4 regions of the Shewanella sp. WXL01 genome follow, and region 1 is predicted to be linked to each of the others. Evidence: predicted binding sites of a transcription regulator. Region 1 holds the regulator's gene; each other region holds the start of a gene.

Evidence for each region. The regulator sigma-54, encoded in region 1, starts transcription at its own class of promoters, with help from an activator protein. The targets are predictions, from matches to a motif close to GTTGGCACGNNNNTNGNNT.
Region 2: a site for sigma-54 is predicted at 4,173-4,191, ahead of G3R49_RS13730 (YccF domain-containing protein). Genes of this name have one in related genera too.
Region 3: a site for sigma-54 is predicted at 5,079-5,097, ahead of flgA (flagellar basal body P-ring formation chaperone FlgA). Genes of this name have one in related genera too.
Region 4: a site for sigma-54 is predicted at 4,667-4,685, ahead of fliE (flagellar hook-basal body complex protein FliE). Genes of this name have one in related genera too.

The regions. Positions count from the first base shown of each region.
Region 1 is NZ_JAAIKQ010000001.1:591,263-598,967, forward strand. Features, by position in the region: gene G3R49_RS02395 (hypothetical protein) at 1-64, opposite strand, end outside; gene mgtE (magnesium transporter) at 485-1,846, opposite strand; gene G3R49_RS02405 (HPr family phosphocarrier protein) at 1,955-2,224, opposite strand; gene rapZ (RNase adapter RapZ) at 2,253-3,113, opposite strand; gene ptsN (PTS IIA-like nitrogen regulatory protein PtsN) at 3,110-3,553, opposite strand; gene hpf (ribosome hibernation promoting factor) at 3,556-3,843, opposite strand; gene G3R49_RS02425 (RNA polymerase factor sigma-54) at 3,867-5,360, opposite strand; gene lptB (LPS export ABC transporter ATP-binding protein) at 5,506-6,240, opposite strand; gene lptA (lipopolysaccharide transport periplasmic protein LptA) at 6,249-6,830, opposite strand; gene lptC (LPS export ABC transporter periplasmic protein LptC) at 6,841-7,401, opposite strand; gene kdsC (3-deoxy-manno-octulosonate-8-phosphatase KdsC) at 7,398-7,705, opposite strand, start outside.
Region 2 is NZ_JAAIKQ010000005.1:198,675-206,379, forward strand. Features, by position in the region: gene G3R49_RS13710 (sigma-70 family RNA polymerase sigma factor) at 7-699, shown strand; gene G3R49_RS13715 (ChrR family anti-sigma-E factor) at 692-1,393, shown strand; gene G3R49_RS13720 (hypothetical protein) at 2,207-2,380, shown strand; gene G3R49_RS13725 (1-aminocyclopropane-1-carboxylate deaminase/D-cysteine desulfhydrase) at 2,707-3,678, opposite strand; gene G3R49_RS13730 (YccF domain-containing protein) at 4,266-4,691, shown strand; gene G3R49_RS13735 (ABC transporter substrate-binding protein) at 4,808-5,554, opposite strand; gene G3R49_RS13740 (M17 family metallopeptidase) at 5,805-7,313, shown strand; gene G3R49_RS13745 (alkene reductase) at 7,571-7,705, opposite strand, start outside.
Region 3 is NZ_JAAIKQ010000002.1:274,355-282,059, reverse strand. Features, by position in the region: gene flgE (flagellar hook protein FlgE) at 1-1,225, opposite strand, end outside; gene flgD (flagellar hook assembly protein FlgD) at 1,296-2,075, opposite strand; gene flgC (flagellar basal body rod protein FlgC) at 2,103-2,519, opposite strand; gene flgB (flagellar basal body rod protein FlgB) at 2,522-2,920, opposite strand; gene G3R49_RS06400 (protein-glutamate O-methyltransferase CheR) at 3,094-3,927, opposite strand; gene G3R49_RS06395 (chemotaxis protein CheV) at 3,978-4,898, opposite strand; gene flgA (flagellar basal body P-ring formation chaperone FlgA) at 5,348-6,094, shown strand; gene flgM (flagellar biosynthesis anti-sigma factor FlgM) at 6,169-6,504, shown strand; gene G3R49_RS06380 (flagella synthesis protein FlgN) at 6,585-7,010, shown strand; gene G3R49_RS06375 (amidohydrolase) at 7,663-7,705, shown strand, end outside.
Region 4 is NZ_JAAIKQ010000002.1:295,183-302,887, forward strand. Features, by position in the region: gene G3R49_RS06490 (sigma-54 dependent transcriptional regulator) at 243-1,673, shown strand; gene G3R49_RS06495 (PAS domain-containing sensor histidine kinase) at 2,164-3,186, shown strand; gene G3R49_RS06500 (sigma-54 dependent transcriptional regulator) at 3,179-4,528, shown strand; gene fliE (flagellar hook-basal body complex protein FliE) at 4,738-5,079, shown strand; gene fliF (flagellar basal-body MS-ring/collar protein FliF) at 5,167-6,852, shown strand; gene fliG (flagellar motor switch protein FliG) at 6,842-7,705, shown strand, end outside.

The sequences.
Region 1 (7,705 bases):
TCATCAACAAGTCAGACATAGGCAACAGCAATTTTTTACTATTTAAGTTGTGTACTCGCATCATAGTGAACTCCATATATCCTAATGACTACAAGGTGCCGCTTTGCGTTAACATGAAACGATCAGCATTTCGTATTTAGCATTTGCACCTAGACTCAACAGTTAGCGCTTTAAAGCTATCCTTGCTAGCGCTTTGTTCTCCCTGTTTTTTTCTTAACAATGTCATCTCATCCTAATTTGCCCTAGTTCAGGTTAATTTAGGTGAATACCTCTTTAGGGGTATATATAACTATAAGAAAGCTTTGTGCCAACTCGGAAATGTTTTTAAATTCAATAATATCAGTAGTTTACGCTTGCTGTGTTTTTAGGGGGAAAATCAGAGAGCCCAAAATTAGTGCAAATGCACCAATGTTGGACTTTGAAGGGCTGGCTGAGCAGACGGTTTGCCGCAAGCGGCTTAAGCATATTTGGATAGAGTGAGGTGCTACATTAAGAAGGCTGTAGCTAAGCCTAGAAACGCGAACAAGCCGATGACATCAGTGACAGTGGTTAATACCATGCCGCCAGCCAATGCTGGATCAATATTGAATTTTTTAAGAATAAGTGGAATGCCTGCACCGGCTAAGCCTGCTACTGTCATATTGATCAGCATAGCACCGCCGATGAGCCCAGCTAAGGCTATCTCACCTTTCCAAAGCCATACGGCCGCAAATACTAATACTGCCCACATAACCCCATTTAAACAGCCAATGGCTAGCTCTTTGCCAATAAGCCAGCGCGAGTTACTTTGGCCAATATGTCCAAGGGCAATACCGCGGATCACCAGTGCTAAGGTTTGGTTACCTGCAACGCCGCCCATACTCGGCACAATGGTCATTAAGATTGCAATGGTAGCGAATTGCTCAAGGGTGTTTTCGAACATGTTGCTCACCGAGGCGGCAAGTAAGGCGGCAAACAAGTTAATGGTTAACCATAATGAACGTTTGAAGGTACTTTTCACGACGGGGCCGAAGGTATCTTCAGCGTCGTCCATACCTGCCATACCCATCATGTCATGCTCTGCATTTTCACGAATAACATCAACCACATCATCAATGGTGATACGCCCAAGCAGTTTGGCATCGCTATCAACAATGGGTGCAGACATCCAGTCATGGCGCTCGAACAGTTGCGCCACTTCATTAGCTGGCATGTCGACAGGAATGCTCTCTAACTCAATATCCATGACATCGCGCACCGACATACTAGGGTTACAGGTTAATAAATCAGATAGTCTTACACCGCCGAGTACTTGGTCGCGCCTGTCGACTACGTACAGCATGTCTGTGGCATCAGGTAGATGCCCTCGTTGGCGCAGGTATCTAAGTACAACATCAATGTTAACGTCAGGGCGAAGGGTAACTGTATCTGTATTCATTAAACTACCCGCAGTATCATCTGGGTAACTCAATGCTTGTTCAACTCTGTGCCTGTCTTGACTGGTCATTGATTGCAACACCTGATGATAAACGGTATCAGGCAATGAGCGCAGAATGTAGGCGAGGTCGTCGGTATCCATACCGGCGGTTGCTTGCGCTAACCGCTCCGGCGTCATATTACTAATGAGGGCGTCTTTTAGGTCTTCACCAAGCTCTTCTAAGATTTCTCCAGCTTGTTCCTGGTCAATCAATTGCCATAGTACTTGACGGCTGCGAGGTGGGGAAGACTCAAGAATGAGGGCAACGTCTGAAGGTGCCATGTCGTGCAGCATGTTGCGCACGTGGACAAACATGCCGCTTCCTAGGGCCTGGGTGAGTTGATTGAGTCTTTGCTCTGTTAGCTCTGTATCTAAAACTTCGACACCCATTGGTAGACTCTCCCCAAAAAAATTTTGCTAATGGTAGCTTATCAAGTCGAGTACCACTAATTCATTTTTATGATATTGATGTTAAAAATTCGCTTGTATCACAGAGGGTTAACTGTTTTCCTCGAACTTAGCATCAATCAATGCGCTTACTGCATCGAGTGCAGCCTGAGCATCATTACCGCTAGCTGTGAGGGTAATGGTTTTTCCTACACCGCTTTCCAACATTAATAGCCCTAATACGCTGGCTGCGCTTGCTTGCTTGTCGCCATGGATAAGCGTTATTTCGGCGTCGAATTTCGCAGCTAGGGTTGCTAGTTTAGTTGCTGCGCGAGCGTGCAGCCCGAGCTTGTTAGATATGGTTATTTGTCGTTGCAGCATAGGGTTGTGCACTTTTTATAAGTATAGGCTAGCTTTGTGCTGGCGTGCTTAGCTCGCGGTGACTCACAAGTATTTTGTGTTTGATGTGCGTGCTAAGGCGTTTTGCTACTTGTTCAGCAATAAACACTGAGCGGTGTTGACCACCAGTACAACCTATCGCGATGGTGACATAGCTGCGGTTGTTACGCTCAAGTTGCGGCATCCAGGTTTCGAAAAAATTGTCGATTTGCAGAACAAACTTACCTACCTGAGGTTGCTGATTAAGGAAATTTTGTACCCCTTTGTCTAGGCCTGTTAGTGGTCTTAGCTCAGGCTCCCAGTGAGGGTTAGGTAGAAAGCGCACATCAAACATAAAGTCTGCTTCTTTAGGCATACCATATTTAAAGCCAAACGAGTTGATATTGATCACCAGTTCACGGTCGACACTGCCAAGCAAAATTTCTCTAACCTTGTCACTGAGCTCATAGATGTTGAACTCGGAGGTATCAATAAAGTGGTCAGTTATATTCGAAATAGGCTCGAGTAATTTACCTTCTTGAATTATGGCGTCTTGCAAAGACAGGTGTTGCTTAGACAATGGATGTAAACGGCGCGTTTCGCTATAACGTTTGAGTAGCACTTTGTCGTTCGAGCTCAAAAAGAAGCTAGTGATACTGATATCGGCTGGTAATAGTTGTAGCTGAGCCTGCAGTACTTTTCCTTGCTCCTTTATGTTGCGCACATCAACGCTAATCGCAATAAGCTCATGTGAGCCTTTAAGCTGCTCAAGCAATGTATTGATCAATGGGATCGGCAGATTGTCGACACAGTAGTAACCTAAGTCTTCTAGCACCCTAAGTGCAACGGACTTTCCTGAGCCTGAACGACCTGAGACGATAACCAGTTTCATTGAGCGATCACCTGATAGAGTTGAGTTTTATCTGTTGATTTACGTAACTGTTTGAGTGTTTGCTTGTCATTAAGTTTTTCTGCAATATAAGCCAACGTCGCTAAATGTTGCTGACATTGATCTGACGGTACAATAAGCGCAAATAGTAAATCGACAGGCTTGTTGTCGATGGCATCGAAATCAATTGATTCATCGCACTTGATAAACACCGCAATGGGCTGCTCGATATTGTCTAAACGACCGTGGGGAATCGCGATACCATTGCCTATACCTGTACTACCTTTTTTTTCACGAGCGACAAGACTTTCGAAAATTTCTTGTGCTGAAAGGTCTGTGTATTGCTCTGCTGCGATTTCGCTAATGAGTTGCAATACCTTTTTTTTACTGCCCGGAGTGGCACAGGCAGTGCACTCCGGCTGCAGGATGGTACGAATTTCCATCATTAATGCTTGGTTAGCTTCTCTTTATGTTTGATTACCTGGCGGTCAAGTTTGCTGATCAAAGAGTCGATTGCAGCATACATGTCGCTATGTTCAGAAGTGGCGAAGACTTCTCCTCCACTAAGGCTGACTTTAGCCTCAGCCTTTTGTACTTGTTTGTCGACATTTAGGATAACGTGCACATTGTTGATTTGCTCAAAATGACGTTCTAGTTTGGCAAATTTACTGTCAACATACTCTCTGAGTGAGTCAGTTAACTCAATGTGGTGCCCCGTTAGGTTTATTTGCATATATCGTCCTCCTTTGATTGAGCTTATAAGCTCTTACGTTGGTTTGAGGGCGGGATAAGCATTGCTTCACGGTATTTCGCTATCGTACGACGAGCAACATTAATCCCTTGCTCCGCTAACAGTTGTGCCATTTTGCTATCGCTTAATGGCTTTTTCTGATTTTCAGCGGCGACCAGCTTTTTGATAAAGGCGCGAATAGCTGTAGATGAGCATTCGCCACCGTCATCTGTGCTGACATGGCTTGAGAAAAAGTATTTGAGTTCAAACAGACCGCGTGGCGTATGCATGTACTTTTGTGTGGTAACCCTGGAAATAGTGGATTCATGCATCTCGACGGCCTCAGCAATATCGTTGAGTACCATTGGTTTCATGGCTTCTTCACCATATTCAAAGAAGCCTTGTTGGAACTGTACGATACAGTTGGCCACTTTTAACAGGGTGTCATTACGGCTTTCTAGACTCTTAATGAACCATTTAGCCTCTTGCAAATGACCGCGAATAAACTGGCTGTCAGCCTGGCTTTTGGTGCTACGAGCCATAGAAGCGTAATGCTGATTGACACCAATTTTTGGCATGTTGTCAGGGTTAAGCTCCACGACCCAGCGGCCATTTTTCTTTAATACTGACACATCAGGTATGACATATTCATCATCACTAGGTGTGATTGCCGCACCAGGCTTTGGATTCAATGATTGGATCAGGTGAATTGCTTCCCTAAGTTCATCTTCTTTAAGCTTGGTTTTACGCATAAGTAAACGAAAATCACGGCCAGCAATTAGGTCGAGATAGTTGGCAATCAACATACGCGCATTGTCAATATGAGGGGTGTCATTAGGAAATTGCGCTAACTGTATAAGCAGGCACTCACTTAGATCGCGCGCAGCAACGCCAATGGGGTCAAAATGCTGAATACGTTTAAGTACTGCTTCAACCTCTTCTAGCTCAACCTCTTCATCGCCCATGGCGCTAAGGATATCTTCGGTGCTTTGGGTTAAATAGCCTGTATCGTCAATGGCATCGATAATGGCGGTGGCGATGGCTAAATCGGTATCAGAAAAAGGAGTGAGGTTTTTTTGCCATTCTAAATGCTCGTATAGACCTTCTGTGGTCTCGCCTTGAAATGGCATATCATCGTCGCGTGATCCAGAGCTGGTTGCGCCAGTGCTGGCAACTGGTGAGGCTGTATAGACTTCATCCCAGGTGGTGTCCATTGGCAGCTCGTCAGGCATAGATTCTTTATTGAGCGAGTCTGCGAGATCAACGTTGGAAGTGTCTGTTTCAGCAGACTTTTGGCTTGCTTCACTAAAATCGGTATCAGCTTGATCTTGTTTGTCTTTTGAGGCGTCTTTACCGTCGTAAAATTCTTCTTCTACTTCAAGCAGTGGGTTAGAGTCTAATGCTTGTTGTATTTCTTGTTGTAGCTCCAATGAAGACAGCTGCAGTAGGCGAATTGCCTGTTGCAGTTGTGGGGTCATAGTCAGGTGTTGACCCATTTTGAGCTGTAGTGACGCTTTCATTTACCACTTATCCCTAGGTATCGTATAAGAGACACACATTAATGCTTGTAATTGGCTTCCTTAGGAGAGACTGGATTGGTACTCAGTCGAAGCTAATGCTGTCGCCGCCCATGTAGTTGAGCGAGCGAAACCAAAACATCAATAACTATAGCTTGAATTGTTCACCTAAGTATACTGCACGAACTTGCTGATCGCTCAAGATCTCATCTGGTGTCCCCTCGGCAATTAAGTTGCCCTGGCTCACGATATAAGCATGCTCACAAACATCGAGGGTTTCACGCACATTATGGTCAGTGATCAACACCCCTAGACCACGAGATTTGAGTTGCTGAATAATTTTCTTGATGTCGATTACCGAAATTGGGTCAACCCCCGCAAATGGTTCATCGAGCAAGATAAATTTCGGGTTTGCAGCCAGTGCCCGGGCAATTTCTACTCGGCGACGTTCACCGCCTGATAATGCCATACCTTGGCTATCGCGAATGTGAGTGATATGGAATTCTTCGAGTAAATGTTCAAGTTCTTCAACACGTTGCTCTTTAGTTAGCTCTTTACGTGTTTGTAAAACTGCCATGATGTTGTCGTGTACAGTTAGCTTACGGAAGATGCTTGCCTCTTGGGGTAAGTAACCAATGCCTTTGCGCGCACGCAGATGCATTGGATCAGAAGTTAAATCATCGGCATCAATTAAAATGCGCCCGTGGTCGCTTTTTACAAGTCCAACAACCATGTAAAAGGTAGTGGTTTTACCTGCACCATTTGGGCCCAGTAGACCAACAATTTGCCCAGTGGAAACCGATAAGCTTACGTCTTTCACTACTTGGCGGTTCTTATAGCTTTTAGCCAGGTTTTCAGCCGTTAAGGTGATTTGCTCTGTCATTACTTAGCCTACTGATTACCTTGTGTTGATGGCTCTTGCTGTTGTTCTATTCGCGTTTGCGGCTCAGGCTGCTGCTCGACAGGCGCTTGCTCTGACGGATCTTGGAAGTTCTCTGGCTGGATAATGGTTATCACTCGCTCATCGCCCTTACTTTGGGCTATGAGTTCTTGCTTATCAATGTTGTAGCGAATGATATCGCCTGTCACCTGACTGCCTGCTTGGTCAAGCTTAGCCTTACCTGTTAGCGTCAAGGTGGTGCTTGCGAGGTCGTAGCGTACTTCAGAGGCGCTAGCGGTACCGATTTTACCGTCGTCTAACTCTTGTGAAAAAGTCGCAGGGTTACCAGTGGCGACTAAGGTTTTGGTTACAGAGTTATCAGAAGTAAATGCGCGTAGTTCATCTGCTTGAATATTGATTGAACCTTGAACCACAGTCACTGGACCATAAAAAATGATTTGGTTATTTTTTATATCTGCCTTTTGGCTAACTGAGCTAATTTTTACTTGCTGCTGTAAGTCGCCTTCTTTTGCTTCAAGGGAGCTCATTGGGCTAACAAACCCAAGGGCAACAATTGCTGAAGCCAACAACATCTGGCGTGGATTAACGTGGTTCATAACGTCCTTCTACCTGACTAAGTAGTGTTAATTCTTGAGTATTTAGGTCTGCATGTAAACCTAAACCTTGAATTTGAAAGCCTTTGCCCTCGATAAATACCGCTGATTTAGAGGTGCCAATTAAGGTATTTAAATCCAATTGTATCTGTTGTGTGCTCAGCGATTGCAAAGGCTCATCAACGTCAACTGCATCAATAAGTACATCTTGGCTGAGCGTCACCACATCTTTATTTTTATCTAATTGACCTTTGCTAGCACTCAGTTGCCATTGTGCTTCGCCATCTTCAGGAAACACCAGATAAACAGGGTCAGTAAAGTGAGTCATGTTAGTCGACTCAAAATGCTCCATGTGTTTAGCACTCACTCGGCTTTCGATCTGCCCTAAATCATTAAAGGTGGTGGTTTTAAGATCGTTAGCGATAAACTCTGGGCGGTCGACACCTGAGTCGACTTTTAGAGCTTGCTCGTTACGCTTGGCTTGTACTTGCCAATAGAGAATAAGCGCGGCGCTAAAAAACGCGATGATGGCGAGGGTGACTCGGCTCATACACTCATACCGTGAGCGCTAGCCAGTTTATCTTGGCTTTGCAAAAGTAGATCGGTTAACTCACGCAGCGCGCCGTGACCACCGTTAATACTGGTTGTCATATCACAGTGTTGCTTAACAAACGGGTGCCCGTCAGCGACACAAACTGATAGACCTACCGCCTTCATAACGGGTAAGTCCACCATGTCATCGCCAATATAGGCCACTTGCTCTGGTGTAACTTGATACAGCTCAAGGAGTTCTTTAAATGGCACAAACTTGTCGTCAATACCTTGGTAGATATGAGTGATGCCCAACGCAGTCA
Region 2 (7,705 bases), on a different contig from region 1:
GAAAATATGCAATTAAACTCTTCTAGAACAAAGCAAATTGGTTATGATAAAGGTAAGTATCAGCAACCGATTAGAGCTATGCAGACAACAACTGCGATGGATAACAAGTCTAAAACCGACGCTGCAAGTGAGAAGCAAAGCGCGCAGCAAAATGCAATGCTTGCAGAATGCATGCAGCGTATCGCTGAGCACCAGGACAAAGCAGCGTTTGCTAAGTTATTCGCTTTTTTCAGCCCCAAAATCCATTCATTTGGTGTGCAGCGATTAAATCAGCAAGGTTTAGCCATGGATTTAGTGCAAGAAACCATGACTCGAGTTTGGACCAAAGCTCACCTGTACAACGCAAGCAAAGCCGCTGTGTCTACTTGGGTGTTTACCATAATGCGTAACCAATGCTTCGATATGCTGCGCAAGGTACAACACAATCGAGAAGACGCATTTGGCGACGACATATGGCCTTTATTTGAGTCAGACAATACCAGTGAAGAAGATGACGATTTCATGTTATCAGCATCTCTGCTCAAACATGTGGAAGCACTACCCGCACTTCAAAAACAAGTGGTGCGCGGGATTTACCTTCAAGAGCTAACTCAGCAGGAGCTTGCAGAGAAATTGCAAATTCCAATTGGCACGGTTAAATCTAGATTACGCCTTGGGCTTGAAAAGTTAAAAAGTTTTATGGAGCATCAAAATGATTAATTTCCATCCTGATCAACAAATGCTGTTACTACATGCCGAAGGTAAGCTTCCATTGTCTCTGTCAATTGCTGTGTCAGCTCATCTTGAATATTGTGGTAAATGTCAGCAGGAGCTAACAAGCGCTCAAGCCAAAGCTACCAACACATTTTTGAGCGACGACTCGTTAGCTGTCGAATCTCAACATGGTAACGAGCAATCAGACGCGGCTCAAACTAATGCAGATCTAGACAGTATGCTTGACGCAATGATGTCCGGACTTGACGATTTGAAAATTGACGATATCCCAAGCGTCGAGGAGCCATTAACTGTAGAGGTTAAAGGCGAGCAATACAGTTTACCCAGGGTGTTTAAAAACCAACTATTGAGCGAATGGCAAGGTATAGGTAAGGTGACCCGCTCAAGGTTAGATACCGGCGAAGGCAAAGCACGAGCTAGTTTGCTGCACATAGACGCCAATGGTGAGATCCCCCAGCATACTCACAAAGGTACTGAGATCACTTTGTTGCTCGCCGGTGAATTTAGTGACGAATATAACCAATATAAGCCTGGCGACTTAATGGTTATGACGCCAGACCATAAGCATTCACCTAAAACGATGGAAGGATGCTTGTGTTATACCGTAGTCGACGCGCCACTATATTTTACCAAAGGTATTAGTAAGCTGCTCAATCCAATTGGTGAGTTAATTTACTAAAAGGCTTACATAAACGCAGCAACTACAAACTAGTGAAATAACTTAGTTAAACGATTTCGTTTAAGACACCGAAGGTTGGTGAACTGAAAACAGCAGGGTTAGCCTGCTGTTTTATTTTATGTACACAAAGTTCTTGCTTGCGTAAGGTATATTGCTTATTATCCGTACAAGTTAGTGACATTTGTGAAAATTCAACCGCGTAAAATCCTATCGGTTTACCCTCAAGCTTGTCGAAACTTCAGCGTTAGCATCAATTGCCTGCCCCGAAAGTATGTGCCGTTAAACGAGTTAAGCCTCCTTGCAGCCGCCCCCTAGTTGGATCAGCTGAATGCATCGAGTACATGTTAGTTTTTACTAAGCACTGCAGTCATTTGATTGTCACAAAGCTGTGATTAACTAGCATACGTTTAAGTTAACGCTTGCCCCAAAACTGGTGGCATTAAGCGACCGGCATTTGTTGCGAGTTGGTATGGCAAGAACTAAGGCAAAACGAAGTTTGCTTTAGCTCACAAATTGCATACTTTTACGCCACTGCTATGCAGTTTTACTAGTCAACCAATGAGGTTTACGGTAAATAACAATAGCTGAAGCGTTAAGCCGACTAAAGCGTCATAGCGATGAGTAAATTGGAGCGATATTAAGCCTGGGGCTTGATTAAGCTTCGTTAACTTAAAGCAAAATGGGTTGCTCGACAAAGCCACTGTACGCTAACTTAGATTAAATCATTCATTTTCTGCAGCAGTTATTGCTAAGGATATTTATTGTCAAATTTACTCACCTAAGGGTGAAGGAATAAAATAAGGAGTGTGGCCTATGTCATACAATCTAAACGGACATGAAATCGTAGTAGACTTTCCAGTTGACTCTATTTCATCAAACAAAAACTCAATTGCATTTACAGATCGTAAAGGCAAAACAAAACAAACATTTACCAAGCGAACTGAAGCGCTTAGATTTATGAAATGGTTGATTAGCACAAATAAGTAGTTTCAATTCACTATTGACTACAAACTCGCTAACACCGACTCATAAACAACGAAACAAAAATACAAACGTTAAAGCTAGTAATCCATTTCGAAGCTAGCCAAACGATTCCAAATTGCTCTGTTAACGATAAACGCATTTCACGGTACATTCCTCTCATTTACCGCCGTTTATTAAAACAGAGCAAATGTAATCAAAATTTTTCTTAACTATCACACCCAAGTCTTAAGCATTATCTCCAAACCCATTGCTAAGCTAGTTCGATTCAAACTTTCTCGCTGAAGCAGCTCATCAATTTTGTACATCGACAATTCTTAATATGCCTTTGGTCAATCCGGGTATTTGCGCTGATACCTCGGCAGCATGGTTTCATTACCTTTTAAGCCACCTTGATGAATATACATGATAGGACGATTGCCTATGCTGGACTTGCCCTGTTCAATTTGACAGTGACTTAAGTAGTGCTTGAGCACCAAGAAACCGATTGGGTCATATAGCAGCTCAAACTCAATACCGCCTTCATTAACCTCACGCCAGATGTCATAACACTCGCGATAGAGCTTACCAAAATGATATTTTTTGCCATTGGACAAGATAGTTGGGAGCTCGCTTGAGTTGTCAGTTAATTGCATAAACTGCTGCTTCAAATAATCTGCGCTGCCAACAGTGGCGCAAGTAAACACCTTAAAATTATCGGCAATATGTTGCTGCACAAAATATTGCTGTAGGTACAGGGCTGTGGTGCCAGTACCGGCAGGCAGAAAAATATCTAACTGTTGAATTGAATTGTCATTCGCCCAACTCACAATTTCTGCGCCAAGCTTAGCAACACCAGATTGAGCATACTCACAACGCCCACCTTCAGGTACATGCAGCACCTGTTCTTGCCCCAAGCGGCTTTGATAGTCTGCCGCTATCACTGCCACCTTATCATCTAGGTTATCGGCTTTAATATGCGCGTATTGAACATGGTCACTCACGCTTATCACCCGAGCGCCATTATTAAGCGCAGCTAGATAGTTACCGCGAGGGTTTTGTTTCACGTAACTAGGAATATGGTCGACAAAAAAGTCTAACTGCCAACCCTTACGTTTTGCCAACTCAGATAGCGAATACAAGGAATTGGCCTGCGCACTGCCGCTGCCAATCACATGGGTGACCTCAGGGAATTGATGATAGAAAAAGTAATCAAACTTGCGGGCTTTATTGCCGCTAAATGCTTCATCCAGTAAATCATCACGTTTGATATAAATGGTGCGCTGCTGAAACAGCATAGTGTGTACTGGGCTTGGAGAAAACATAAATGAGACCACAAATGAATGCCGAAAATTAATCGAAGGCTGAGCCACACTCAGCACTAGGGCCTGTTGATCTTTCAAGATTATTTTTGCAGCTGCTTGTTGGAAATTTATACAAGGCAACGACTTTGATGTGTGGTTGCTCCACATGATAAGTCGTTAACGCAGTAGAAATGACAACAAGCGCTGCCTGAAAGGTTCGTTTAAAAGCACCTACGCCCTTAGCAAAGAGCTTAGTTTGTTGCGAGCCCTGTTGTTAAAATCAATAGGTTTAGGTGACTAGACGTCATCGCTCGCGTCGCGATTAAAGTGCTTTTAATTCGAACAAATTCTAATCAGCAAAGATCAACAGACCCTAGCCATTTTAACTAAAAGTTAGTGTGAAATCGCAGATCAATTTATTGTTGCAATATAACGGCTAGGCTTCAAACTCTTAGACAGACCAATAAACGCAATAATATCAACACCTTGCTACAAAAGGATGATTTATTGCCACTGTTGGCACACTTATCGCATTTACGTTAGTACCTAGTCCTAGCATCCAGTCTAGTGATTGGTTTTTACTCTACTTTTATTCGACAAGGAGCAATATGAGTATTTTAAGGCTTATTTTTAATATCGCATGGTTTGTAATGGGCGGCTTTATTATGGGCCTAGCGTGGTGGCTAGTGGGTGTGCTTTGTTTTATCAGTATTATTGGTATCCCTTTTGGCCGAGCATGTTTTGTTATCGGTGAAATGGCATTTTGGCCATTTGGTCAAGAAAGCGTTAACCGCAAAACCTTACGTGGCGAAGAAGATTTAGGTACTGGCACCATGGGGCTTCTAGGTAATATTATCTGGCTAGTGTTCTTCGGGATCTGGTTAGCACTGGGTCATTTAGCGTCCGCACTGGCTTGTGCTATTACCATTATCGGTATTCCGTTCGCGGTGCAGCATTTCAAATTGGCACTACTGAGCCTAGCACCAATAGGACAAACGATTATCAATAAAGATCAGGTAATCCACCGTATCTAACGCTCGACTCGCTTTGTGACTGTAATAGGCAAAGCTAAACAAATAAGGCCTGGCTTAATGCGCCAGGCCTTAGTGATCAACAACTCTCAAAACTCACATCACTCCTTCAATAAAAACTAATTAGCTTTCAAACGTAGCAATTGTTCATCAACAATGGCTTGCACATCAATGTTTGCCAACCCCTGATTAACCTTATCACGCCATAATCTACCAAATGCCGAATTATCAAAAGCAATGTGTAAGTGCTTGTTCTCCAGTATTTTGTCGTCAAGCTGCAACTTGTCAATGTGCTGTTTCACATAAGGGTCTGACTTGAGGTATTCAAATACATGCTTATCAATGACAATTGCATCTACCCTACCCGCCAGCAACACCTGAATTGACTGATATTCAGTTGATGTTAACTCCACCCGCTGCTTACCTGAAGCAATATTATCGTCAATTACCTTAGTATTAATGTAACCAGTATTCACGCCAAGTGTGTATTGAGTTAGGTCATGCTGAGTTTGCCATGAAATAGGCTTACCTTTAATAAACAATAGCATAATTGGACTTTGCCCAATGGGGTCAGAAAATATCAATTGCTCACTTTGGTATTGATACTCAGGGAAATAGCCCACTTGTTTGCCGCTGTTCACTAAGCGCATCGCGCGATTCCACGGCAGGTGATGGAACTCTGGTTCGATATCTATGGTGTACAACGCTTGCTTAACTACCAATGCTGATATGCCTTTATCCGGCAAAGAGACGCTAGTAAATGGCGGCCAATCTAACATCGACAGCTTCATCTCCTCCGCCGCCAGTGCGATAGGCTTTATAACTAATAATGTAAGTAACAAAATAACAGCAAAACCACGGGGCATACACACCTCGAACATTGTTATATTTTGGTTATTTAAGCTTAGGCTATTTCCTCATGATTAAGTAATACCCGTTACTACCTCTGTTCAACTTAACTCGCAAACGGCTACGAAATATGAATTTACACTTAACGTCTTCGTAAAGTTTCAGCAATTGATTTACATTGCCATTGAGGAATCGTTATATTCTGCGCACTGATGCAACCAACAAACTCCAATTAATAAATCAAATCAATAAGGACAGGACCGTTCAATGAAAGCCAAGCTAACTATGTTATCTGCCGCGCTACTTACCCTTAGCTTTTCTCACTCAGTTTCAGCTGAAACTTTTCAATTCACCAACCAAGTTAACGCTAAATCCGATACCTTGGTGGTATTTAAAAGCGAAGGCAACACTACAGGCTTTAAAGATTTTGACTCGAAAACTAATGGCCAGCTTAGCCGCGCATTAAATGCCAACAAATTCGACGCCAGCTTTAATTCATTTGTAGAAGTCATGGCGCCAAACCAACTGAGTTTTGACCGCGTGTTAGTCGTAGGTTTAGGCGACAAGCCACTGAGCAAAGCAGAGCTGACCAAACTAGGTGGTAATATCGCAGGCAAACTAGGTGCCAAAACCATTGCCGATGTGTCAGTAGCTGCTGAGCATTTAGATGTAACTCAAGCATCTTATATCGCCCATGGTATCAAGTTACGTTCATACAAATTTGATAAGTACAAGCAAGAAAAGCATCAAACTAAGACTTACACCTTTGATGTTGCAGATGTAAAGCAAACCCAGTCTGCCTACAGCACACTTGAGCACATTCAGTCAGGGGTATTTTTAGCACGTGATTTAACTAACGAAGTGCCGACTGAACTGACCCCTAAGGACTTTGTCGCTGAAGCTAAAAAACTCAAAAAGCTGGATGTAAAAATCAAAGTGCTTGAGCCAAAGCAGATCAAAAAGCTTGGTATGAACGCCTTGGAAGCTGTCGGTCGCGGCAGTGTTGATGGCTCACGTTTAATCGTTGCTCACTATAAAGGCAGTAATGACGCACCAATTGCCATCGCGGGTAAAGGGGTGACCTTCGACTCTGGCGGTATTCAAATTAAAACTGGCGAGCATATCGTGCGCATGAAGTCAGACATGGCTGGCGCTGCAGCGGCTCTTGGCACCATTAAAGCACTGGCGGCGATGGAAGCGAAAGTAAACGTGGTTGCCGTAATGGGTATCGCAGAGAACATGGTATCTGAAAAATCGTTTATCCCAGGTGATGTGCTCACTACCGCTGAGGGATTGAGTGTTGAAATTACCCATACCGATGCTGAAGGCCGCTTAGTGCTAGCCGATAGTATGTGGTATGCACGCGAGCACTTTCAGCCTAGTGTGATGGTCGATATTGCCACATTGACTGGCGGTAAATATCGCGCGCTAGGTACTAAGTGGGGCGGTATTTTCAGTGACAGCGACAAGCTAGTCTCTGAGTTTAAAGCCGCCGGTGAAGCCGTGAATGAACCAGTTTGGCACCTACCACTAGGCTATAAAGAAATGCTTGAAAGCCCAATTGCCGATCTACGCAATACAGGTAAAGGCGGCCCAAGTGGTACTACCGCCGCGACCTTCTTACAACAATTTGTAGGTGAGACCCCATGGCTACACATCGACATGGCTGGTAACGCATTAGCATCATCGGCTGAGGGTGAAGTAGCGGTTGGTGGTACAGGTTATGGTGTAAGGTTGCTCACCGAATGGGTACTTAACCAACATCAGGCTAAGTAACCTGCATTCGAGGTAAGTTGTATCGAAACTGATTAGCCAACCACATTAGTGCGTATATTTTGAGGGGAAATTAACTTTGGAGAAGCAAGCCTCTTTAGCAGGGATGCTAAAGCGGAGCCATCATGGACGATTTTACGGCGACTTGCGCGAACAACGTTTATTTACCCCAAAGTTGACGGGGCGATTATAAACGAGCCATAAGCGAAAGCCCTGCTCTCAGATCAGGGCTTTCATTTTATGTTTGAAAATAGGGCTAACTACACCGAATAGTTGGGGTAATCTATGTAGCCCTGTTCACTGCCACCATACAAACTCAATCGGGCATCTGCATCAAATTCTGCTAATGGCCAATCTTGCTTAAAGCGCGCCACCAAATCTGGGTTAGTCACATA
Region 3 (7,705 bases), on a different contig from region 1:
AACGAATGCTACCAAATGTGCCGCTGTTTGCTTCACCAGCAAGCGCTGGGCCTGAGTCTAGGCTGGCTTTCCAAGAAGTGTTACCCACCTGAGTTAAGCCTTGCTCATTAGCAAAACGTACCAGTGCAACACGTGCAAGCGGTACACTAGAACCGTTACTGTAACTGGCATTAACCAGACCATCACTACCGATGTTTACATTGGTCAAACGGCCAACCGTGGTGCCGTCTTGAGTTAACTCTGTCACCTCAAATGGCGATGCATACTGAGTTGGGTTGTTATAGTTAATCGTAATTGTTTGTGAACCATCAGCGCCAGGACCCAATACATCAGCACCGTTTACACCTAACACTTCAGTTGTGAGTACTGCAGGGTCTGTACCGGTAAATGCGCCTACATCGTTAAACTTAACAACACTACCAGACCAACCACCAGTTGTTTGCGCAGTACCAGTTGAATCAGGGTTACCGTCACCGGTTGTATCTTGTGGGTAAGTACCTGCTGTACCACCAGTCATATTTACCGGCTTACCATCTACTGCGTAGTATGCTACCCAGTTACTCTCACCTGTATGCGAGCCGCCTTGAGGCTTGACAAAGTAAGTGGTCATAATGTGAGCTTCACCTAGCGAATCATAAACGGTCACTGATGTAGAGCTATTAAAGGTGTCTGAGTCATTTGGATCGAACGCTGCAGGGTCTAACTCACTCTCACCTACGTTAAGGTTCATCTGCAGACCCACGTTAGAGGTCATTACAGGACTACCTGCAGTATCAGGGATTTTAATCGGTTGAGTAGTGGTTAAGCTCACCGAAGTCGAATTACCGTCTTCATCTACTGGGAAGCCTTGTAAGAAGTTACCCGCTGAGTCGACCATATAGTTGTTAGTATCAACTTTAAATGCACCGGCACGAGTAAATGCATGGTCCTGGGTTCCAATTTCAGATGACGTCACAAAGAAACCACCACCGCTAATCGCCATATCTAACGAGTTATTAGTGAACTGTAAGCTTCCTTGATGAAATTGCTGCGCCACTTGCGTTGTTGTCGCACCACCACCAACTGCTGTTTTACTGTTGGAGAAAATAGAATTGGCGTACACGTCAGCAAACTCTGCACGAGATTCTTTAAAACCAATCGTGTTAGCGTTCGCAATGTTGTTCGCGGTAGTATTCAAGTCTTTTTGTGCTGCTGCAATACCACTCAATGCAATATTAAATGACATAATAAACCCCTGTTATTCCTTCGTTTAGCTAGCTTTCTGACTAGCAAATCAATGCTTAAAAAGTTATGTATTAGCTTTCAGATACCGCTAGCACATCAGACAATTTAATGCCGCCTATACCACGTAAATTCAAAATTGCACCTGTTGACGCTGTACCCAATGACACGCTGGTCACGTGAGCATAAGTCGATACAGGTAGCTCTTCTGAAGTACCATCCACATTACCAGTGGCCTTGAGCGAGTATTGTCCCTCAGGTACTGGTTCCCCATTTTTATCTAAACCGTCCCATGACACGTCGATGTTACCGCCGGCGCTGCCATCTACTTCAAATGTCGCTACTGTCTGACCAGACTCATCCTCAACTCGAACCGTGATAGTGTCGACTGCGGAAGGCGTCGTGATCACCCCTTTCACTTCAGGGCTTTCTGCCGACAAATGACCTGTATCAGAAGGCACAAGTACTTTACGGCCAACAAGGCCAGAGGCTTGAAGCGCCTGACTTGAGCTCATTACTGTATTTAAGTTAATAATCTCTTCATTAAGGTTTGCGATACCATCTACCGTTGAAAACGACGCCATCTGAGCAATCATTTGGTCATTGTCAACTGGCTTGAATGGGTCTTGCATTGACAACTGCTGACTGAGCAGAGCAAAGAAGTCTTCTTGCTTAAGCATCTGGTCATTGTTGTTTTCTGGTACCACTTCTTCTTGCAAGCGCAAACCATCTAAATATGAGTTACCTGTAACCACAGTTTCTTTTTGAACAGAGGCACTCGTAACCGCAGAGGTGTTTGAAGTCGTACCCGCTGCTTGCGGCACTGATTGGCTGTAAGGATTAATAATGCTCACGACTTAATCTCCACTAAATACTTAAAATTACTTACCCATGCGAAGCGTTTGCTGCAACATATTCTTAGTTGCATCCGCCACCTGGACATTCATTTGATACGAGCGCGACGCAGAAATCATATCTGCCATTTCTTCCATCACATTCACGTTTGGCTTGTAAATGAAACCATCGTTGTCAGCCATAGGATGATCAGGAGCAAATTCTTTAAGTAGCGGCTTGTCGCTCTCAACGATACCCGCAACTTTCACGCTGTGATTGCCAGTTTGTTGACCCTGTGCCTTTTTCATTTCGGCCTCAAAAACTGGGTGGCGAGCGCGATAAGTTTGGTCAATACTGCTTGATACAGAATCGGCATTAGCGATATTACTGGCAGTAGTATTGAGTCTTACTGACTGAGCAGACATGCCTGAACCAGATACATTAAAGATATTAAATAAGCTCATAATTATTGCCCCGTTAATGCCTTACGCATGCCTTTAAACTTGCCATCTAGAAAACCAAGTGACATCTGATACTCAAGTGAATTTTGCATAAAGGCTGATTGCTCTTGCTGCATATCAACTGTATTGCCGTCTCCGGTATCGGGCTGATTTGGTACCCGGTACTGCACGTGTTGACGACTTAATGCGGCAAGATCAAAGTGTTTTTCTGACGTTTGCGACATTGATAGCCCCTTCTGGCGAGAAGTTGCCGCTTTCATTGCCGCCTCAAAGTTAACGTCTTGCGCTTTATAGTGAGGAGTATCGGCATTAGCGATATTGCTAGAAAGCACCTCAGCGCGCTGGGCACGAATACCAAGCGAGTGTTGGTGTACTCCTAATGCTTTATCAAAATTAATCGCCATAAAATTGCCTCCTTTAACGCTTATTGGAATAAAAGCAAAGGCTGTGCCAACAATTTTAAAGACTATAAAGTAATACGATGGTGGGAGGTTAATTGGCGTGCAATAAAAACGCCACGAACAAACGTACGTGGCGTGTCACAAGAAAAAATATATTAAGCTATTGAATTATAAAATTAAGATTTCTTTTGGTAATAAATCCCTGGATTACAACGCACCATGTCAAATTCGTCAGTCAATCCAGCGATAGACTCAGAAGCCCCTAAAAACAGAATCCCTTTTGGGTTCAAAGCGGCAGCAAATTGCCGCAGTATTTTAGCTTTTGCTTCAGGAGCGAAGTAAATCAATACGTTACGACAAAAAATAATGTCGTATTTACCCAACAAACTATAGCTTTCAAGAAGATTATGAGCGCGGAAATTGACTAGGCGCTTCACATTAGCTTTAACCTTCATATTGCCCGATGGCAAAGCATCAAAAAACTGACGCTTGCGCTCTTCAGACAAGCCACGAGCTAATGCCAAGCTGTCATACTCAGCCTCTTTACACCGCTCTAGCATTGATGGTGACAGGTCAGTCGCTTGAATTGACGCCCCGCCCGATAATGCACCAGGCTTACGTTGCTGATACTCCAGCACAGTCATGGCTAACGAATATGGCTCTTGCCCTGAAGAGCAAGCCGCAGACCAAATTTTCAATGGTCTGCCTAACTTGCCGTAATTCGGCAGTAAAGTATTTTGTAGCAACTCAAATGGGTATCGGTCACGAAACCACAAGGTTTCATTGGTGGTCATAGCATCAATCACCTCGGCGCGCATTTGCCGCTCGGTAGGTTTCATTGAACGTTTAACCACTTCAGATAAAGACGGCAAGTTATACTTACCCATTAACGGCGCTAGTCGACTTCGCACCAAATACTGCTTGTTCTCACCGAGCACAATTCCGCTGTGCTGCTCTAAGAAAAGCCTAAATTGATTATACTCTGATTCAGCAAGTGATTTATTAGTCACATTTACTTCCTAAATTAAGAGCTATCCCTGCCCATGTTCAAACTAATAACTTATACACTCAGGTGCTTGTTAACGGCTTCGGCAAGCTCGTCAGGGTTAAACTTAGCAATAAAGTCGTTAGCGCCAACTTTTTCAACCATAGCCTGATTGAATACGCCACTTAATGAAGTGTGTAGTACCACTTTAATGTTCTTCAGTTTAGGGTCATCACGGATTTCTGCCGTTAATGTATACCCGTCCATCTCTGGCATTTCGATGTCTGAGATGATCAGAGGGATCTCTTGAGACACATCGGTCATCTCTTCAGCAACCGCTTTAAGCTTATCTAACGCTTCTTTACCGTCTTTTGCAGTATCAATCTGTAAGTTCAATGACTCAAGCGAGCGAATAATCTGCTTACGTGCGACAGCTGAATCATCAATTACCATAATGTGGTAGTTCTGCTCACGGTCTATAGTCAGTGTTTCGTCAACTTCTTCACTAATAGCAGTTTTTACTGGTGAGATTTCATCTAAGATTTTCTCTACATCTAAAATCTCGACGAGCTCATTTTCAATCTCTGTCACTGCAGTTAAGTATGAGTAACGACCCGCACCTTGTGGCGGCGGCATAATCGCTTCCCAGTTCATATTAATAATGCGCTCGACTGAACTCACTAGGAAACCTTGAACACTGCGGTTATATTCAGAAATGATAATAAAGCAGTTTTCAGTCGACTCTAACGGGCGGCCACCTGTTGCCGCACTTAAGTCAATCACTGAAATGGTTGCCCCACGAATATGGGCAACACCTTTAATATAAGAATTTAATTTTGGCAGACTCGTGAGCGGCGGACACTGCAGCACCTCTTTCACTTTGAAGACGTTAATCCCAAAGCGCTGACGACCATTTAATTTAAACAGCAGCAGTTCTAATCTATTTTGACCAACCAGTTGCGTACGTTTATTTACAGACTCAAGAATACTCGACATAACACTGCCTTGTTGTTGTTAATGTGTTACTCAATGGCGACACCAGCCAAATAGCTTTGTCTTCTCACGTGGTTGCAAGTTTTTATCTCAACGGTCATCGCCATAACTAACTAAACGACGAATGTTCAAATAGCGCAATCATGAACATGAATGACATTTGCCAAAAAACTGACTACATAGCTGGGCATAGTTTTTGCTTAATTAATGCTAATGCCCAACAGGGAATCCTATTTCAAAATTAACTTTGATTCATTAACTTTGTTCACAAACTTATCGCAAACTTGCGCAAAATCAACTCAAAAGTAGTGTAATTACATTTTGCCGAGCAGCGTGTTGCAACAAATGTTCAATTCTCATGCAAAACATGAAATTTAAACCCAAAGTTATTATTTTGAATAACATTTAAAGAGTATAGGTGTAATCTGGCAAAACTCGCTAGTATCTTCATTATGAAAGTAAAAATTTTATTATTTTGTTTGCTGATAACCCACACCTTGCCGTTAAGTGCCAATCAATCACCGGCAAACGAATCAAATAAAGGTGAGGCTCAGCAAAGCATCGTTACTCCTAACTTATCGACCATAGATATGTTAGCTAAAGAGGTGATTTCTAAAAAAATTGCGCCAAAGCCCAATGCAAAAGTAACGATTACGCCGCAAAACCTAGAAGGCCGCCAGCAACCACCAAGATGCTATGAACCGATTTCAGCAAACCTGGCAACAGATAGAGAAATCTCGCGTACTAATACGGTAAAAATTAGCTGCGATAGCCCCGACCTTGCTTACCCATGGCAAATCTATGTCGCCGTGCGAGTCGCGATTGAATATCCGGTTGTCGTGGCCAAAGAAGTGCTGTCACCAAAAACGGTATTGTCATCAAGCCAACTCACTCTGGCGTACATGGATCAATACAGCCTTCGCGGTGAATATTACTCGAGCATCGATGAGCTTGTTGGCACTAGAGTAAAACGCAAAACCAGTCAAGGCTCACCGCTGTTAAAGCGTAGCCTGTGTTTCGTATGCAAAGGCGATGCAATTTCTATTTGGGCGAAAACCGATACGCTACAAATAAAAACCACAGGCGAAGCCATGCGTGATGGTAATATAGGCGATGTGATCAAAGTCAAAAATACAAACTCTAACAAACAGTTAGATGCGCAAGTGATTGGCATTGGCGAAGTAGAAGTTAAAATGTAAAATAATTCTAAAGTTATTTTTCTACTGGCCGATAGCCTTATTGGGAAACCTCATCACTTACGTTGGAGCCTATTATGGCAATTGACATTAACAAATTAAAAACGGCCACCAGCACGCCTTTGCAGACATCTCGTCAAGCAAAAGCAAGCCAAGATGCTGGCAGCGGTGCTAAAACTGAGCAGGCAAGCTCTGCAGTCAAAGGTGACTCAGTAAGCATTACTTCGCAAGCTCAAGGTTTACAAAGCGCACAAAGTAAAATGGCAGCATTACCAGATGTTGATCAGGCTAAGATTGCTGAAATCAAACAAGCAATTTCAGAAGGTCGCTATAAAGTAGACCCTGAAAAACTAGCGGCAAACATTGCTAGTTTCGAAGCCCAGCTCGACGGCCTGAATTTAAACGAAGAGTAATCGTTTGTCGTTACTCTAAAGATTATTGTTTAGCTCACGTGTTTCACATGGGCATAGACAGGCATAACTATGAGTAACCTATGACAGAAATTGCTAATTTGCTTTCCCAACAGCACGCTACCCTGACGTCGCTGCGAACCATTATATCCGCAGAAAAAGAAGCGCTTATCGCTCAAGATGCGGACCAACTGCTAAAGCTCGCACAGCAGAAGCAGCAATGCCTTACTTCTCTGCAGGAACAAGACAAAACTCTAGCCACTCACCCAGATAAGCAAATGTTGGTCGATGAGCAAGCACTCGCTCAGCGAGTCACAGATGCAAAAGCTTTGCTAGATGAATGCAAACAGCTAAACAGCGAAAATGCTCAACTCATTGAACTGAGCATGGCAAGTCTCAATCGTTTCTCCCAAGCCCTACATGCCAGCCGTAATTCATCAAGCATGACATATACCGACAAAGGTAAAACCTCTACGATTTCGACCTTAGGCAGTAACTTTAAGGCTTAAGGTAAGTTTTACAGATAAATTGATTAATAGAGTCCCTAGTGGGCTCTATTTTTTATTGAAATGACAGTTATGGATGGCCTAAAAAACATAAGGCTCGATAGCAGAATTTAAACAGTTACTTATTCCTCTCTCTTTTCTATTTGCCAGTGCTCTACATTATGCCACTACAAATATGCTGATTGTTCATCTCGTGGACCACTTGATGGAGTTCCTCTTGGTCACGCATCTCCTGAAGTCTTGTAAACTTATGATCAGGTACAACGCCATTATGTAAGTTCACAACTTTGTAGGCGTAATACTTAATATCGTTGTGGACTACTTTTGGAGCTAAATCAAACCACCCAATAGTATCTGCAGCACAAGATGTACTGCTAAAAAATAAACTGAGCATTACAAACCAACACATAAGGAACCGTAGGCTTGCTCAGAATTTAGTATGTATAGAGCATAGTATTTCGCGATCAACTTACCCACCTTAAAGGGCTATTTCATTAAACATGGACCAATGATGCTGTTCTTGTTAAGTACAATAATTGTTCTATGTTTATTAGACATCGGATAGTTAATGCCCCAACTCTTCGAACTCCAATACGTAACTAATTAATGAGCTATCACTAATCTTTCAAATACACTTAATCCCATGGTGAACGTTATGCACAAGTTGATTCTAGTTTTTATTATTTTGGCCCTCACCA
Region 4 (7,705 bases), on a different contig from region 1:
ACTATTTGTATATTCGTACCGAATGCTAATACTTATGTGTAAGTGTCGGTGAATTGTGTAGTGAAAGTAGAAATATCTGCATAGCGAAATGACGGTTCGTTGAGCAGGCTAAATTACAGTATGTAAGTGGATTTTTATAGTAAAAGAAAGTCACATTATAGTGATTACTATTAAACACTTCAGCTTACTCTGGAGAGATGACTCAACGTAAACCTAGTACTTTTTAAAGCTTGGCTTTCTGAATGATGCAAATAGAACAAAAAATCTTAATTGTCGGAACCCCATCAGAACGCGTTTCCCGCTTGTGCTGTATTTTCGAGTTTTTGGGAGAACAGTGCGAAATTATAACTGCAGATGCGTTGGTTGAGCTGCTAGAAGCTGCTCGTTATCGAGCTCTTGTCATTGCAACTGATGAAGTTGTCCCTGAATCTATCAAAAACATTGCTTCTGTTGCGCCTTGGCAACCGATTTTGTTGCTCGGTGCAGCTGAGCTAAAACTTTCCAATATTTTGGGTATCGTTGAAGAGCCGCTAAGTTACCCTCAATTGACCGAGCTGCTGCATTTTTGTCAGGTGTTCGGCCAAGTCAAAAAAGAACAAGTTCCTACCAGTGGTAATCAAACCAAACTTTTCCGTAGCCTTGTCGGTCGCAGTAACGGTATTGCCAACGTACGCCACTTGATAAATCAAGTCGCAGGTTCAGATGCAACAGTACTGGTGTTAGGCCAGTCAGGAACTGGTAAAGAAGTTGTGGCGCGTAATATTCATTACATGTCAGAACGCCGTGATGGCCCATTTATTCCTGTTAACTGTGGTGCGATTCCTCCTGAGTTATTAGAAAGCGAGCTTTTTGGTCATGAAAAAGGTTCGTTTACAGGCGCTATTTCAGCTCGTAAAGGCCGGTTTGAATTGGCTGAGGGCGGTACCTTATTCCTTGACGAAATTGGTGATATGCCGCTGCAGATGCAGGTAAAGTTACTGCGTGTATTACAAGAGCGTGTGTTTGAGCGTGTGGGCGGCAGCAAAACCATTAATACTAATGTTCGCGTTGTCGCTGCAACTCATCGTGATCTTGAATCCATGATTGAGGAAAACGAGTTTCGCGAGGATTTATACTATCGTCTCAATGTTTTCCCAATTGAAATGCCTGCATTGAGTGAGCGTAGTGAAGACATTCCACTGCTTTTGCAAGAGCTTGTTAGCCGCGTGTTTAATGAAGGTCGTGGTAAGGTTCGTTTTACTCAACGTGCGATTGAATCACTTAAAGAGCATACCTGGTCAGGCAATGTGCGCGAATTATCTAATTTGGTTGAGCGTTTAACTATTCTGTACCCTGGTGGTCTAGTTGATGTTAACGATTTGCCAAGGAAGTATCGCCATATTGACGTACCAGAGTACTCTGTTGAGGTCAGTGAAGAGCAACTTGAACGAGATGCATTGGCTTCAATCTTTAATGATGAAGAGCCTGTTGAGATCCCTGAGACTCGTTTCCCTACAGAGCTTCCTCCAGAAGGGGTGAATCTGAAAGATTTACTTGCAGAGTTAGAGATCGACATGATCCGTCAAGCGCTTGAGCAACAAGATAGTGTCGTTGCTAGGGCCGCAGAAATGCTTGGTATCCGCCGTACCACTCTAGTTGAGAAAATGCGAAAGTATGGCATGGGCAAAGACTAAGCCTAAATTGGTGCTTTAAATAAAAACCTGCAGCAGCAGGTTTTTTTGTACCTGAGCGCCGGCTTTTATCCTTGTCAAAGCTGAGCTAAATTAAGCTAACTGAACTAGGCTTAACAGCGCAAGTGCTGACTTCTATTAGCCTTCAGCAGTCATTCTTTAAGCTTTATTGCAAATTAAATTAATCGACACATCTGCTTTAATATGAGCTGAGGTTTGGCTTTGCCGCGAGTTTTTGATTTGAATATTGCTTAGTGTTTGCTCTGGCACTATTTCAGATCTCACTGGGGCTAATATGAATTAGCGTGTTAGCGAACATTAACCATTGGCATGATACGTGCAGAGTAACGTCAAACGTAAATCTTTTGACGGAGTTTCCATGTATTCAGCTCAAGCTATCACTGAATATCAATCGAACAATGATAAGCAGCCTCAGGCAGCGCTTAGGCAAGTGGATTGTCAATCAGTTGAAGCACCAAGCACGGATGCAAGTATGACTATTTCTACCTTAAAAGAGGCGGCGAATATGTCTAATCAAATGGCGCACATTCTTCAGGCTATGCCGTCTGGAGTGGTCATTATTGATGGTAATGGTGTAGTAACACTCGCTAACCCAGTTGCAACGGAATTGTTAGGTAGGCCATTGCAAGGGGCAAAGTGGTTTGATGTTATCAATCGCTCATTTGCGCCGCAAAAAGACGATGGTCATGAGGTGTCGCTGAAAAATGGCCGCAGGGTTAAATTGGCGATTACCCCTCTGACTCCAGAGCCTGGCCAGTTGATAGTGTTAACAGACTTAACAGAAACTCGCTTACTCCAAAAGAATTTATCACACATGCAACGCCTATCTGCGCTAGGAAAAATGGTAGCATCATTGGCTCATCAGGTGCGCACGCCATTGTCTGCAGCGTTGCTGTATGCATCAAATCTTGGTAGTCCTAAACTAACAGAATCCGCCAAGCAGCGTTTTCAAATCAAACTTGTCGACCGATTAAATGAGCTCGAGCGCCAAGTAAATGACATGCTGCTAATGGCTAAAGGTCGCCAGGATGAACTAGCTGATACAGTGACGCTAGGTCAGCTGATTGAGCGTGTTATGGATAACTGTGAGCCGATTGCGCTTAAGCATAGTTGCGAACTAACCGTTGAAAATACCAGTGAGAGCCAGATACAAGCCAATGCTAGCGCCCTAAGCTCAGCATTTAACAATCTAATCATTAATGCGCTGGAAGCCGGTGCTAACTTAGTCAAAATTGTTGCGAGTGAAGATCAGCAGCAAGTGTTTATTGATGTGATTGACAATGGCAAGGGTCTCGACAGTGCCAACGCTAAGCAAATTTTAGAGCCTTTCTTCACCACAAAGTCACAAGGTACAGGCCTCGGCTTAGCCGTGGTGCAATCAGTAGTGCGTAATCATCAAGGTGATATTCAACTTAAAAGCAAACCGGGCGAGGGCTGTCATTTCCGACTAACCTTTAATAAGCAAAATGCTCGTCAAGGAGGACAAGATGCCTGAAGCGAAATTACTGTTAGTTGAAGATGATGCATCTTTACGTGAGGCATTACTTGATACCCTAATGCTCGCTCAATATGAGTGCGTTGATGTTGCTAGTGCTGAAGAAGCGATTATGGCGCTAAAGCAAAATACCTTTGATATGGTGATAAGCGACGTACAAATGCCAGGTATTGGTGGTTTAGGTTTGCTGAATTATTTACAGCAACATCACCCTAAAACGCCGATGTTGTTGATGACCGCATTTGCCACCATTGACAGCGCGGTAGAAGCGATTAAGCAAGGTGCGGTAGATTACCTCGCCAAGCCGTTTGCACCAGAAGTATTACTGAATCAGGTGTCACGCTACTTACCCCTTAATGACAACTCTGGGCAACCGGTAGCGGCAGATGATAAATCTTTGGCATTGCTGAATTTAGCTAAACGTGTTGCTAGCTCAGATGCGTCAGTGATGATCATGGGGCCTAGTGGTTCGGGTAAAGAGGTGATGGCGCGTTATATTCACGACAACAGCCCACGTCATGAAGCGCCGTTTGTAGCTATTAACTGTGCGGCTATTCCTGAAAACATGCTTGAGGCGACGTTATTTGGCTACGAGAAGGGCGCTTTTACCGGTGCTTATCAAGCCTGTCCTGGTAAATTCGAGCAAGCCCATGGCGGAACTTTACTGCTTGATGAAATCTCTGAGATGGAATTGGGTCTACAAGCAAAACTGCTCCGAGTTTTGCAAGAGCGGGAAGTAGAGCGTTTAGGCGGACGTAAGACCATCAAGCTTGATGTGCGCGTACTGGCAACTTCAAACCGAGACTTGAAAGCCATGGCAACTTCAGGTGAGTTTAGGGAAGATTTGTACTACCGCATCAATGTATTTCCTCTGACTTGGCCAGCGTTAAACCAGCGCCCCGCGGATATTATTCCACTTGCTAATCACTTACTGGCTAAACATGCTGAGCGCTTGGCAATCACACCTGTGCCAACACTTGATGAAGCCGCCACGCGGCGGTTACTGACTCATCGCTGGCCGGGGAATGTGCGAGAGCTAGATAACGTGGTGCAGCGCGCCTTGATTTTACGAGTCGGTGATGAAATCAGTGCTAACGACATTATTCTCGATAGCGCTGACGTGCCAGCTGCGGTTGAACCCGCAGCAGAATTGACGAGTGCGCCACAAGTGGAAGCGCTAGGCAGTGAGCTTAAAGCGCAAGAGCACGTGATTATTCTTGAGACCTTGAATCAGTGCAATGGTAGCCGTAAACAAGTGGCAGAAAAGCTTGGGATCAGTGCCAGAACACTAAGATACAAGATGGCAAAAATGCGCGATATGGGTATTCAGATCCCTGCCTAAGTGCATATGAATAAGTGTAGCCTGTATGCTGTTATCAGCAGCAGGCTATTCTCTTTGTGTAGCTAAACCTCACAAGAAACAGCAACACTTGCTGAATTAATCAACAATCACTTCCCTAAAAAGTTCAACAGTTATTCTGTTGGCATCCTAATTGCTTTAACTCTATATAGATTGAGAATGCCGTCAATTAATCGACGAAGGAGTTAAACATGCAGATCAGCAACAACCCACTACTACAAGAAATGCAATCACTACGTGGTGAAATTGCTCCTTCAATTGACACCAACATTCGTCCTGGATTAACTCAGCAGGTAAACAACACATCGGGAGCTGATTTTGGTCAGCTGTTGTCAGATGCAGTTGGCAATGTAAGTGGGCTGCAAAAGAACTCGGCAAACTTGGCAACGCGCCTTGATATGGGTGATACAACTGTGACGTTGTCAGACACGGTAATTGCGCGTGAGAAAGCCGGTGTAGCTTTTGAAGCAACCGTGCAGGTTCGCAACAAGTTAGTAGAAGCATATAAAGAAATTATGAGCATGCCAGTATAGTCACATTTAGTGGCTTTCTTAGTTGGTGTTGGCAGACAGTGATTGACAGTTATTTAGATTAAATAGGTAATTATCGTGAGCACAGATGTGATGGTTGGAACGGATACCACAGTAGATACAGGTATCCAACAAGAGAACAAACCAGGCTTACTTGGCAGCCTGGGTGGCGTAGACATGATGCGCCAGGTGATCATGATCCTGGGCCTTGCTATCTGCTTAGCTGTTGCTGTGATTATTATGATCTGGGCGCAAGAGCCAGAGTATCGCCCGTTAGGTAAGATGGAAACGGATCAAATGATCCAGGTACTTGATGTGCTGGATAAGAACCAAATTCCATACAAAATCAATGTTGATGTGTTAAGCATTCCTGAGAACAAATACCAGGACGTAAAATTGCTGCTTAGCCGCGCCGGAGTTGATAGTGCAGCGCCCGCTGATGATTATCTAAGTAAAGACAGCGGATTTGGCGTGAGTCAGCGCATGGAGCAAGCTCGCCTTAAGCACAGTCAGGAGCTTAATCTTGCTCGCGCTATTGAAGAGTTAAACAGTATCAGCCGCGCCAAAGTTATTTTGGCCTTACCTAAAGAAAACGTATTTGCCCGCAATGCATCTAAACCTAGTGCAACGGTAGTTGTGAACGTACGCCGCGGCGGGTTAGGTCAGGAGGAAGTCGATAGTGTCGTTGATATTGTGGCTTCTGCCGTGCAAGGGTTAGAGCCATCACGCGTTACCGTCACTGATTCAAATGGCCGTTTACTTAATTCAGGTAGTCAAGAAGGTACATCAGCTCGTGCCCGCCGAGAACTAGAGCTAGTCCAACAGAAAGAAGCAGAATACCGTAAGAAGATTGACTCAATCTTGATGCCAATCCTTGGTCCTGAGAACTTTACCTCTCAAGTTGACGTGAATATGGACTTTACGGCGGTTGAGCAAACTGCAAAGCGTTTTTCTCCTGACTTACCTGCTGTTCGTAGTGAAATGACTGTGGAGCGTAACTCAACCTCTGGCGGTGTAGGCGGTATTCCTGGCGCACTAACCAATCAACCGCCAATGGAGTCAAATATTCCTGAAGAAGCGGGTGCCGGTACAGAAACCAATCGTCAGCAAGGTGACTCATTTAGAGAAGCGACCCGTAATTTTGAGTTAGATACCACTATTAGCCATACCCGTCAGCAAATCGGCACAGTACGTAGAGTAAGTGTGTCAGTGGCTGTAGACTTTAAGTCTGGCGCGCCAGGTGAGGATGGCCAGGTCACTCGCGTACCACGTACAGAGCAGGAATTAACTAACATCCGCCGTTTGCTTGAAGGTGCAGTTGGCTTTAGTAGTCAACGTGGTGACGTGTTAGAAGTGGTGACTGTGCCATTTATGGATCAATTACTAGTTGAACTGCCAGAGCCTGAAATGTGGGAACAGCCATGGTTCTGGCGCGCAGTGAAGTTTGGCCTTGGCTTTGTTGGTATGCTGCTGTTAGCCTTCTTAGTGGTTCGCCCTATGATGAGCAAATTATTAAACCCTGAGGGCCCAGATTTACCAGAAGAAACCCGTTTAGGTAATGAGCTTGCTGAAATTGAAGATCAATACGCAGCCGATACCTTAGGTATGTTAAATACCAAAGAAGCGGAATACAGTTATGCAGATGATGGTTCAATTCAAATCCCTAATCTGCATAAAGATGATGATATGATTAAAGCTATTCGCGCCCTTGTTGCGAATGAGCCTGAACTGTCCACCCAAGTAGTGAAGAATTGGTTACAAGACGATGAGCAATGATAACGAACAAGACGTAGAAAAAGCAGTTGCGTCGTTTGACCCAGATTCCGTTACCGGTATTGAAAAAACCGCCATTTTACTGCTGAGTTTAAGCGAAGCAGACGCAGCATCGATATTAAAACACCTTGAGCCTAAACAGGTACAAAAGGTCGGTATGGCGATGGCGGCGATGGAAGAGTTTGGTCAAGAAAAGGTGATTGGCGTTCATAAGTTGTTTTTAGACGACATTCAAAAGTTCTCGTCGATTGGTTTTAACAGCGAAGAGTTTGTCCGTAAAGCCTTAACTGCTGCGCTTGGTGAAGATAAAGCAGGCAACCTGATTGAACAAATCATCATGGGCAGCGGCGCGAAAGGCTTAGACTCGCTCAAGTGGATGGACGCACGCCAAGTTGCCACCATTATTCAAAATGAGCATCCACAAATTCAGACTATTGTGTTGTCATACCTAGAGCCCGATCAGGCCGCCGAGATTTTCAGCCAGTTCCCTGAAAATACCCGTTTAGATTTGATGATGCGTATTGCTAACCTTGAAGAAGTTCAGCCTGCAGCACTGCAAGAGCTTAACGACATCATGGAGAAACAATTTGCTGGTCAAGGTGGTGCACAAGCGGCGAAGATGGGCGGCTTGAAAGCAGCTGCAAATATTATGAATTTCCTTGATACTGGCGTTGAAAGTCAGATTATGGAAACCATGCGTGAGTCTGATGAAGAAATGGCTCAGCAAATTCAAGATCTTATGTTCGTATTTGATAACCTTATTGATGTGGACGATCGTGGTATTCAGGCATTACTACGTGAAGTGCAACAAGATGTATTGATGAAGGCTCTTAAAGGTGCTGATGAAGCCCTTAAA